One region of the Streptomyces sp. NPDC040610 genome, then DNA from elsewhere that is predicted to be linked to it. Evidence: riboswitches for the same ligand, from Rfam matches in the RefSeq annotation. Region 1 holds a riboswitch; each other region holds the start of a gene.
What was found. A riboswitch is a leader RNA that binds a small molecule or an ion and turns the genes downstream of it on or off. The one in region 1 is predicted to bind cobalamin.

Region 2: another riboswitch for cobalamin. It lies ahead of ACZ6AA_RS16625 (ABC transporter substrate-binding protein); the one in region 1 lies ahead of ACZ6AA_RS07185 (hypothetical protein).
Region 3: another riboswitch for cobalamin. It lies ahead of ACZ6AA_RS27525 (CoA-acylating methylmalonate-semialdehyde dehydrogenase); the one in region 1 lies ahead of ACZ6AA_RS07185 (hypothetical protein).
Region 4: another riboswitch for cobalamin. It lies ahead of ACZ6AA_RS33305 (ABC transporter substrate-binding protein); the one in region 1 lies ahead of ACZ6AA_RS07185 (hypothetical protein).

What each region holds. Positions count from the first base shown of each region.
Region 1 is NZ_JBVIXA010000002.1:63,359-65,548, forward strand. It holds gene cimA (citramalate synthase) at 1-191, opposite strand, end outside; adenosylcobalamin (AdoCbl) riboswitch at 782-878, opposite strand; cobalamin riboswitch at 1,018-1,213, shown strand; gene ACZ6AA_RS07185 (hypothetical protein) at 1,403-1,783, shown strand; gene ACZ6AA_RS07190 (NUDIX hydrolase) at 1,896-2,190, shown strand, end outside.
Region 2 is NZ_JBVIXA010000004.1:163,664-165,853, forward strand. It holds gene ACZ6AA_RS16615 (amino acid permease) at 1-553, shown strand, start outside; gene ACZ6AA_RS16620 (M67 family metallopeptidase) at 637-1,059, shown strand; cobalamin riboswitch at 1,078-1,197, shown strand; gene ACZ6AA_RS16625 (ABC transporter substrate-binding protein) at 1,242-2,190, shown strand, end outside.
Region 3 is NZ_JBVIXA010000008.1:407,850-410,039, reverse strand. It holds gene ACZ6AA_RS27525 (CoA-acylating methylmalonate-semialdehyde dehydrogenase) at 1-898, opposite strand, end outside; cobalamin riboswitch at 1,110-1,288, opposite strand; gene alaS (alanine--tRNA ligase) at 1,372-2,190, opposite strand, start outside.
Region 4 is NZ_JBVIXA010000012.1:219,867-222,056, reverse strand. It holds gene ACZ6AA_RS33310 (FecCD family ABC transporter permease) at 1-84, opposite strand, end outside; gene ACZ6AA_RS33305 (ABC transporter substrate-binding protein) at 240-1,283, opposite strand; cobalamin riboswitch at 1,342-1,527, opposite strand; gene ACZ6AA_RS33300 (VOC family protein) at 1,541-2,041, opposite strand; gene ACZ6AA_RS33295 (helix-turn-helix domain-containing protein) at 2,038-2,190, opposite strand, start outside.

The sequences.
Region 1 (2,190 bases):
GGCAGGGCGCCGGGCCAGCCGCCTTCGATGAAGCCGACACCGAGCGAGTCCAGTAAGCGGGCCGTGGCGAGTTTGTCGTGGACGGAGTAGGAGATTCCCTCGCCCTGCGCGCCGTCGCGCAGGGTGGTGTCGTAGAGGTGGAAGCTGTCGCCGAGCGGGGTTTCGGCCGGTGTGGTGCGCGTGTGAGTCACCGGGCGTCCTTCCTGAGCGGTTGTCGTTGTGGGGTTGCCTGGTTCGGCGGGCGCCGTCGGCCGCGCGTGGGCGCTCTTCGAACCAGGGCCGCGGCGTCGGGGCAGGCCGCGAGGGCAGGTGGACGCCGCCGCGGGAGGGGGGGACACGCGGGGTCGGCGCAGGGGGCGCGGGTGAGCGCGGGGGCACCTGGCCCGAGGGACCGTTTCCGTGCCGTCTTGCCGCCAACCCTGTTGGGGCGGGGGCGAGCATCGGCGTCGGCCGTCCGGTCTTCGGGTACGAAGTCGCTCGGAGTCGGCCACGCGGAAACAGCGGCACAACGCTGTGCCTGCTTCGCCGGGCCGCCTGAGGTGGTCCACGGCGATGGACATGCTTGCTTCAAGGGCGTGCGTACGACTGGAAAGTCAGGCGGGCCGCGGCGCGGGGCGTCGAAGGCGCGGGCCGCCGCGCACCGTTCACATCAGGGCAGGTCCGCCCCGCCCCTGTGCGGAGAACGGGCGGCTGCGGCTCCGCTCGTGCGGGAGAAGACGCGGCAAGGCATGCAGGGGACTCCCCGACGTTTCGGCTCCATCCTCGTGGGCCTCGTCGTGGTACCCGCGGACGGCGATCTGACTTCCGGGAGCGTGGGCTCGTCCGGTCACAGTGGCGGGACCGTGCCGGATTCTCACCGGCTTCCCCGTGCCGCAGGTTTGACGTCCCCATGTGTAGCAGCCGCTCCCGTCCCCGTCACCCCCTAGTGACCCCCACCCAGCCGCACCGGGCGGGGTGCCCTTACGGATTCCCACGGCCCTGTTCCGCGCGGATCGACAGCCCGTAGGCTGGCCGCAGCAGCTGGTTCGACCCGTCCGCCAGGCGGGGGCGTCGCAAGAGGGAACCCGGTGGGAGTCCGGGACTGCCCCGCAGCGGTGAGCGGGAACGACCGCCGTCACACGCACTGGGCCCGACGAACGGGGCCCGGGAAGCGACGGCCAGTAGGTGTCCTCCCTCGGGGGGCGGGTCCGCGAGTCCGAAGACCTGCCAACTGCCCGCGTGCGGACCACTCCGCGCACGGACATCCCGGTGACCTCGAGGGCGGGTCGGCGTACAGATCGGACGGACGATCGCGCCATGCCTCGCGGGGTCGATTCCGTCCCGTCCGTCATGCCTTCGCGCTCCCACCCCGTCGCCGGTACCTCAGGGCACCGCCCTGACCAAGGCGCGAAGGGGGCCATCGGTGCGGAACAACAGACCGCAGGAGATCATCGTGGACGGCAAGCCCATGATGGCTGTGGCCGTGAAGGAGTTCGAGAGTCTGCTCGCCACCCGCAGACAGCTCGGGAGCCAGACCGCGAGGCTGCGGATGCTGCGCGACACACTCGTCGACATGACCGAGTTCCTGGACACCCTGGTCGAGGCGCTCGACGACGACGCCCCGCCCCGGACGCCGAGTCCGGGCCCTCCGGACACCCGCCCGGCACTGGTCACCGAGATACGGCGACGCGCGCACCAGGTGCGTGCCATCACCGGAGCAGGGCGCACCGGACGCGGCGGTCACCCGACCGAACGCAGACTGGGCAAGGCCGAGGACACCGCCGACGGCAATGGGGACTGCTGATGCCGGAGTCCGCACCGCCCTTGACGCCCTCGCCCGGAGCGACGCACGCGTACAGCCCCTCGTTCGTCAGTAGTTCTCGGACGCCGCAACGGCGTCCTGCAGGAGGTGTCGGATGAGTTTCCGGCTCGCGGCGTACGCCGTGTGCGTCGAGGACGGCCGGGTGCTGCTCGCCCGGCACGTGCCGCCGAGCGGCGAGAGCAACTGGACTCTGCCGGGCGGCAGGGTGGAGCACGCGGAGGATCCGTTCGACGCGGTGATCCGGGAAGTCGCCGAGGAGACGGGCTGCGACGCGGTGGTCGAACGCCTCCTGGGCGTGGACTCACGGTTGATCCCCGCGGCGGACCGCGCCCCCGGCCTCCCCGACCACCAGAACGTCGGCATCTTCTACCACTGCCGCATCACCGGCG
Region 2 (2,190 bases), on a different contig from region 1:
CAACTCGGGCATGTACTCCACCGGCCGCATGCTGCGCGACCTCGCGCTCAACGGCCAGGGCCCGAAGTTCTTCACCAAGCTCACCAAGAACGGCCTGCCGCTGGTCGGCACCACCGCCTCCGCCGCGCTGATGCTCGTCGGCGTGTGGATCAACTACCAGTGGCCGGGTGAGGCGTTCAACTACGTCGTCTCCTTCGCGACCATCTCCGGCATGTGGGCCTGGATCATGATCCTGGTCTCCCAGATCAACTACCGCCGCAAGGCCGACCGCGGGCTCGTCCCGCAGTCCACCTTCCGCGCGCCGGGCGCCCCGTACACGAGCTGGTTCGCGCTCGCCTTCATCGGCATGGTCATCGTGATGATGGGCATCGACAAGGACGCGCGGATCTCGCTGTACTGCGCCCCGATCTGGGCCGCGATCCTGTGCGTGTCCTACCTGGTCCTGAAGAGCCGCAACCCGGAGGCCGCGGCCTTCAAGAAGCGCGTGCACACCGGCCAGGCCGTTGAGAACGCCGCGAACGCCGCGGACGACGCACCGGTCACCAAGGACTGACCCCGGACAGCTCCTGTCCAGCATGCGGGCGGCCTCGTACCACACTTCGGTACGGGGCCGCCCCGCTGCTTATCCTGGCCGACATGCTGACCATCACCCAGGCCCTCCACGACCAGATCGTCGCGCACGCGCGCAAGGACCACCCCGACGAGGCGTGCGGCGTCGTCGCGGGCCCGGCGGGCAGCGACCGCCCCGAGCGCTTCGTCCCGATGCTGAACGCGGCCCGCTCGCCCACGTTCTACGAGTTCGACTCGACCGACCTGCTCAAGCTGTACCGCGACCTCGACGACCGCGACGAGGAGCCCGTCGTCATCTACCACTCGCACACGGCGACCGAGGCCTACCCCTCCCGCACCGACATCAGTTACGCCAACGAGCCGGGCGCCCACTACGTCCTCGTCTCCACCGCCGACACCGACGACGCGGGACCCTTCCAGTTCCGCTCCTTCCGGATCGTCGAAGGAGAGGTCACCGAGGAGGACGTCAGGGTCGTCGAGGCATACTGAGGCCGAGCTTCACGATTCACGACCCTCGAGGCGGCAGGACCCAGGAAGCCGGTGGAAATCCGGCGCGGTCCCGCCACTGTGACCGGCCGCGCCCCGCGCGCCCGGGAGTCAGGAACTGACCTGCCGCCTCCTCCACATGCACTCAGGGGACGCGGAAATCCCCTGGAGGAGGCCCGCACCCCATGCGTACCCGCGTACGTGCCCTCGCCCTGCCCGCCGCGGCGGCGATCCTGCTGCCGCTCACCGCGTGCTCGTCGTCCTCGTCGTCCGACGACGACTCCGGGAAACCCGACGCCAAGGCCGGATTCCCGTACACCGTCACCAACTGCGGGACGAGGACGACGTACGACGCGCCCCCGAAGCGCGCGGTCACCATGAACCAGCACGTGACGGAGATCCTCCTCGAACTGGGCCTCAAGGACCGCATCGCCGGGACCGCCTACCTCGACGACAAGGTGCTCCCCGAGTACGAGAAGGCGTACAAGTCGCGCCCCGTCCTCGCCAAGGAGTACCCCTCCTACGAGAAGCTCCTCGCCGCCGACCCCGACTTCGTGTACGGCGGTTACGCGAGCGCCTTCGCGGCGGGCGACGGCCGCTCCCGCGACGCCCTCGCCAAGTCCGGCATCAAGACCCGCCTCAACATCGAGGGCTGCGTCAAGAAGCCCGTCACGATGGACGACGTGTACCGCGAGGTGCGCGAGGCGGGCGCGACGTTCGGGGTCAGGGACCGGGCGGAGACGTGGGTGCGCGACGCCAAGGCGGAACTGGCCGCCACGGCGAAGAAGTCGGCGAAGGGCGGCAAGGCCCCCGCCGTCTTCGTCTACGACAGCGGCGACAAGACGGCCTTCACCGCGGGCGGCCGCGGCATAGGCAACGACATCATCGAACGCGCGGGCGCCCGCAACATCATGTCCGACCTCGACAAGCCCTTCGGCGACGCCTCCTGGGAAACGGTGGTCGACCGCCGCCCCGACGTCATCCTGATCTACGACTACGGCGCCTCCACGGTCGCCCAGAAGAAGAAGCGCCTCCTGGACGACCCGGCCCTCAAGGACGTCCCGGCCATCAAGAACAAGCGGTTCGCGGTGCTGCCGCTGTCGGACGTGGTGCTGGGGGTACGGGCGCCGGGGG
Region 3 (2,190 bases), on a different contig from region 1:
CGAGGGCGTCGGCGGTGGCCTCGCCGACCGGCACGGCCACGGAGATCGCCATGCAACGCTCGCCCGCGGAGCCGTAGCCCGCGCCGATCAGCGCGTCCACGGCCTGGTCGAGGTCCGCGTCCGGCATCACGATCATGTGGTTCTTGGCGCCGCCGAAGCACTGGGCGCGCTTGCCGTGGGCGGCGGCGGTGGCGTAGATGTGCGCGGCGATCGGCGTGGAGCCGACGAAGCCGAGCGCCTCGACGCGCGGGTCCTCCAGGAGGGTGTCGACGGCCTCCTTGCCGCCGTTGACGACGTTGAGGATGCCGGGCGGCAGGCCCGCCTCCAGGAAGAGCTCGGCGAGCCGCAGCGGCACGGACGGGTCGCGCTCGGAGGGCTTCAGGATGAAGGCGTTGCCGCAGGCGATGGCAGGGGCGGCCTTCCAGAGGGGGATCATCGCCGGGAAGTTGAACGGCGTGATGCCGGCGACGACGCCGATGGGGCGGCGCAGCGAGTGCACGTCGATGCCGGTCCCGGCGTTGTCGGTGAACTCGCCCTTGAGCAGGTGCGGGATGCCCGCGGCGAACTCCACGACCTCCAGGCCGCGCTGGAGGTCGCCGTGCGCGTCGGCGACGGTCTTGCCGTGCTCGGCCGACAACAGCCGGGCCAGCGCATCGCGTTCGCCCTCGACGATCCGCAGGAACCGCATCAGGACGCGGGCGCGGCGCTGCGGGTTCCACTCGCCCCACTCGCGCTGCGCCTCGGCCGCGTCGGCGATGGCCGCCTCGGTCTCCGCGCGGTTCGCGAGCGGGACGCGGGCCTGTATCTCGCCGGTGTTGGGGTCGTACACGTCGGCGAGCGCGCCCGATGTTCCCGGGATGTGCTTGCCGCCGATGAAGTGGGTCAGTTCACGGACCATGGGAGCCTGCTCTTTCGTCAGGTGGGATCCGGGGACGGGCGCGCCCGACCGGCCGTCGGCGGCGTGCGCGGGCAGGCCGGGGTGACGGACGGGAAGGGGACGCGAACGGCCAGGGGGCCGTCAGACAGCGGGGGTTGTCGCTCGCATCGGCGGATCACCGGGGTCGTGGGTGCGCACCGGGGCCATGCGTGTCTGCTCCATCCTCGTGGACAACACGGATCACCCCACGGCCGGTATCCTGACTCCCGGATCAGCGTCCGCTCTCCCGCCTTCCCAACGGACTTCTCCGTCAGTGGCGTTGTCTCACGCGAGAACGCACTCCCCGGTCACAGTGGCGGGACCGCGCCGGATTCACACCGGCTTCCCTGCACCGCGGGCTTCGTCACGAACATATACTTGGACTTCCTAGTAAGTCCACAGCGGACGGGTTCCCACTTGCCGTGGGAACCCCCTATCCGGCTCCTACCGAGGTCCTACGCCCCCAGCTCCGCGCGCACGACCCCTGCCAGCCCCGCCAGCGCGGACGCGAGGTCCGCCGCGGCCGCCCCGCCGCCCTGCGCCACCTCGTCCGAGCCCCCGCCCCGCCCGCCGAGCAGCCTCTTGACCAGCGCCGACGCGGACAGCCCCGCCGCGCGCCCGGCCTTGTTCACGGCGACGACGAGCACCGGCTTGTCGGCGGTGAGGGCCACGGCGGCCACGCCCGGCCGCTCTCCGGGCAGCCGCCCGCGCACGTCCAGGGCCAGCGCCCGGGCGGCCCCCGCGTCGCCGTCCGTGGTGGCCGTGATCACGCTCGCGCCCGCCACGTCGACGGCCCGGTCGGCCAGCTCGGCCGCGCGGACGGCCAGGGCCGCCTGCCGCAGCCGCTGGTTCTCGCGGTCGGCGGCCTTGAGCCGGTCGAGGAGTCCGGCGATGCGCTCGGGCAGTTCGGCGCGCGGCGCCTGCACCTGCTCGGCGATCCGGGCGACGAGGTCGCGCTCGCGCGCCAGATGGCCGAAGCCCTCGATGCCGACGGCCGCCTCCAGGCGCCGCATGCCCGCGCCGACGGACGACTCGGCGGTCAGCGCGACGACGCCGACCTGCGCGGCGTGCTCGACGTGCGTGCCGCCGCACAGCTCGCGCGACCAGGCGCCGCCGATCTCGACGACCCGCACCTGCTCGCCGTACGTCTCGTCGAACAGGGCGAGCGCGCCGAGCTCCTTGGCCTCGGGCAGCGTCATCCAGCGCACGCCGACGGGCAGGTCGCGGCGGAGCGCGCGGTTGGCGGCCTCCTCGACCTCGCTGCGGACGGTGGC
Region 4 (2,190 bases), on a different contig from region 1:
GATGGTGATGGCCACGGCGATGGAGAGGAACAGGACCGCGAGTCCGGCCAGGGAGAGGAGCGCACCGCGCAGCGCGGCACGCAGGCGGCCAGCCGGGGATGCCTGACGTACGTCACCTGGCGCGACCTCGTACGACGCGTCGCCGGGCGCGGTCTCGGACGACGACGCATCACCGGGCGCGGCCTCGGAGGACGCGTCACCGGCCACGGCGTCGCGCGAGCCGCCGTCCGCGGCGCCCCTCACTTCGTCAGGCCGAACTCGCGCAGCGCCGCCGCGACTTGTTCGATGCCGTCGACGGTGCGGACGCTCGGGTTCAGGGCCTGGCCGCTGAGCAGGACGTAGCGCTTCTTCTTCACGGCCGTGAGGTTCTTCGTGGCCGGGTTGGACTCCAGGAACTTGATCTTCTGGCGGGCGCTCTCGGCGGACTGGGACCTGCGGGTGAGGTCGCCGATGACGAGGACGTCGGGGTCGCGGTCGGCGATGGTCTCCCAGTTGATCTGGGGCCACTCCTCGCGGGTGTCGGCGAAGGCGTTCTGCACGCCGAGTTCGCGGGTGATGACGCCGGGGGCCCCGCAGCAGCCCGCGATGTAGGGGGACTCGGAGTTGGCGAACCAGTACATGAGGGTGGTGTCGGAGGCGTCGACGGACTTCTTGGCGCGCGCGGCCCGGGACTTGAGGTCCGCGATCAGCTTCTCGCCGCGCTTCTCCACGTCGAAGACCCGCGCGAGGTCGCGGATCTCGCCGTACACGGTGTCCATGGTGAGGGTCTTGGTGCGGGTGCCGTCGTCGTCACCGGCGTTGTCCTTGCCCGCGCAGTCGGTCGGCGAGACGTAGACGGGTACGCCGAGTTCGGTGAACTTGGCGCGGTCGGCGACGCCGCCCTTGCCGACCGTGTAGAGGAACGACGCGCTGACGAAGTCGGGCTCCTTGTCGAGCACCTTCTCCAGCGCCGGGTAGCGGTCGGCGAGCCGCGGGACCTTGGCGTTCTCCTTCTCCAGGCCCTTCAGGACGGGGTCCGTCCAGGTGCCGGTGCCCACCATGCGGTCGGCCAGGCCGAGGGAGAGGAGGATCTCGGTGGAGCCCTGGTCGAGGGAGACGGCCCGCTCCGGCGGGGCCTGCACCTTCGTCCGCTCACCGCACGCGGTGAGGGTGACGGGGTAGCCCGCCCGCGCCTTGTCCGACGTCTTCGCGGGCGAGCCGCCGCACGCGGTCAGCAGGACGAGGCCCGCGCTCAGCGAGGCGGCGAGGGATGTACGGCGAACGCGCCGCGTGGTCGAAGGCACACGTCTTCCCGAGTCTCAGGGCTCATGCGCGGAGCCTGGTCTGCGAACTCCGCCGCCCGTGCGGACGGCGGTGCCAGCAGGTCTTCGGACTCGGGTTCGTCCGGGCGGGGCCGCCTTCCCGGGGTCCGTGGACTCCCAGTGGCCGCTGGCCCCGCCCGTCCCCCTCACCGCTGCGCGTCAGTTCCGGACTTCCACCGGATTCCCCGACCCAGATGCGGGTACGACTGGCGTCCGCAAGCTATCACTCCGGCGCGGCATCACCCCTGGTCGGGGCGCGGCTCACCGCGGTAGGTGCCGAAGGACCACTTGTTGCCCTCGGGGTCGGCGACCGCGAACTCGCGGCTGCCGTACGGCTGGTCCTCGATCTCGCGGATCACCTTCACACCGGCGGTGGTGAGGCGGAGGTAGAGGTCGTCGACGTGGTCGGTGACGACGTACGCGCCGAACGTGCCCGGCCGCAGGCACCATTCGGCGGCCTTCGGGTCGTAGCTGCCGAGCATGACGCCGCCGCCCTCGGGCCAGTCGAGCTGGGCGTGGGCGACGCGGTCGCCGTCCTCGTAGACGGCGGTGCGCAGGAAGCCGACGGTGCCGACGAGGAAGTCGATGAGGGCGGGGGCGTCGTCGGCCTGGAAGGTGGCCCAGACGTCGGGCGCGCGCCGGTGCGCAGGGGCTTGGTCGGCCTGACCGGCCTGATCAGCCTGGCCGGTCTGCGGGCTCTGCGCGCTTTGCGTGCTCTGCGGGGTTTCGTTGCTGTTCATGTGTCCCAGTCTTCGCCGCCCGCGTGCCCTCCGGCTTGGATATTCCGGCACTCCTCGGCCATCCAGGCGCTGGGGCTCACGCCCGTGTACTGCCGGAAGTCCCGTACGAGGTGGGAGTGGTCGTAGTACCCGCAGTCGGCGGCGATCCG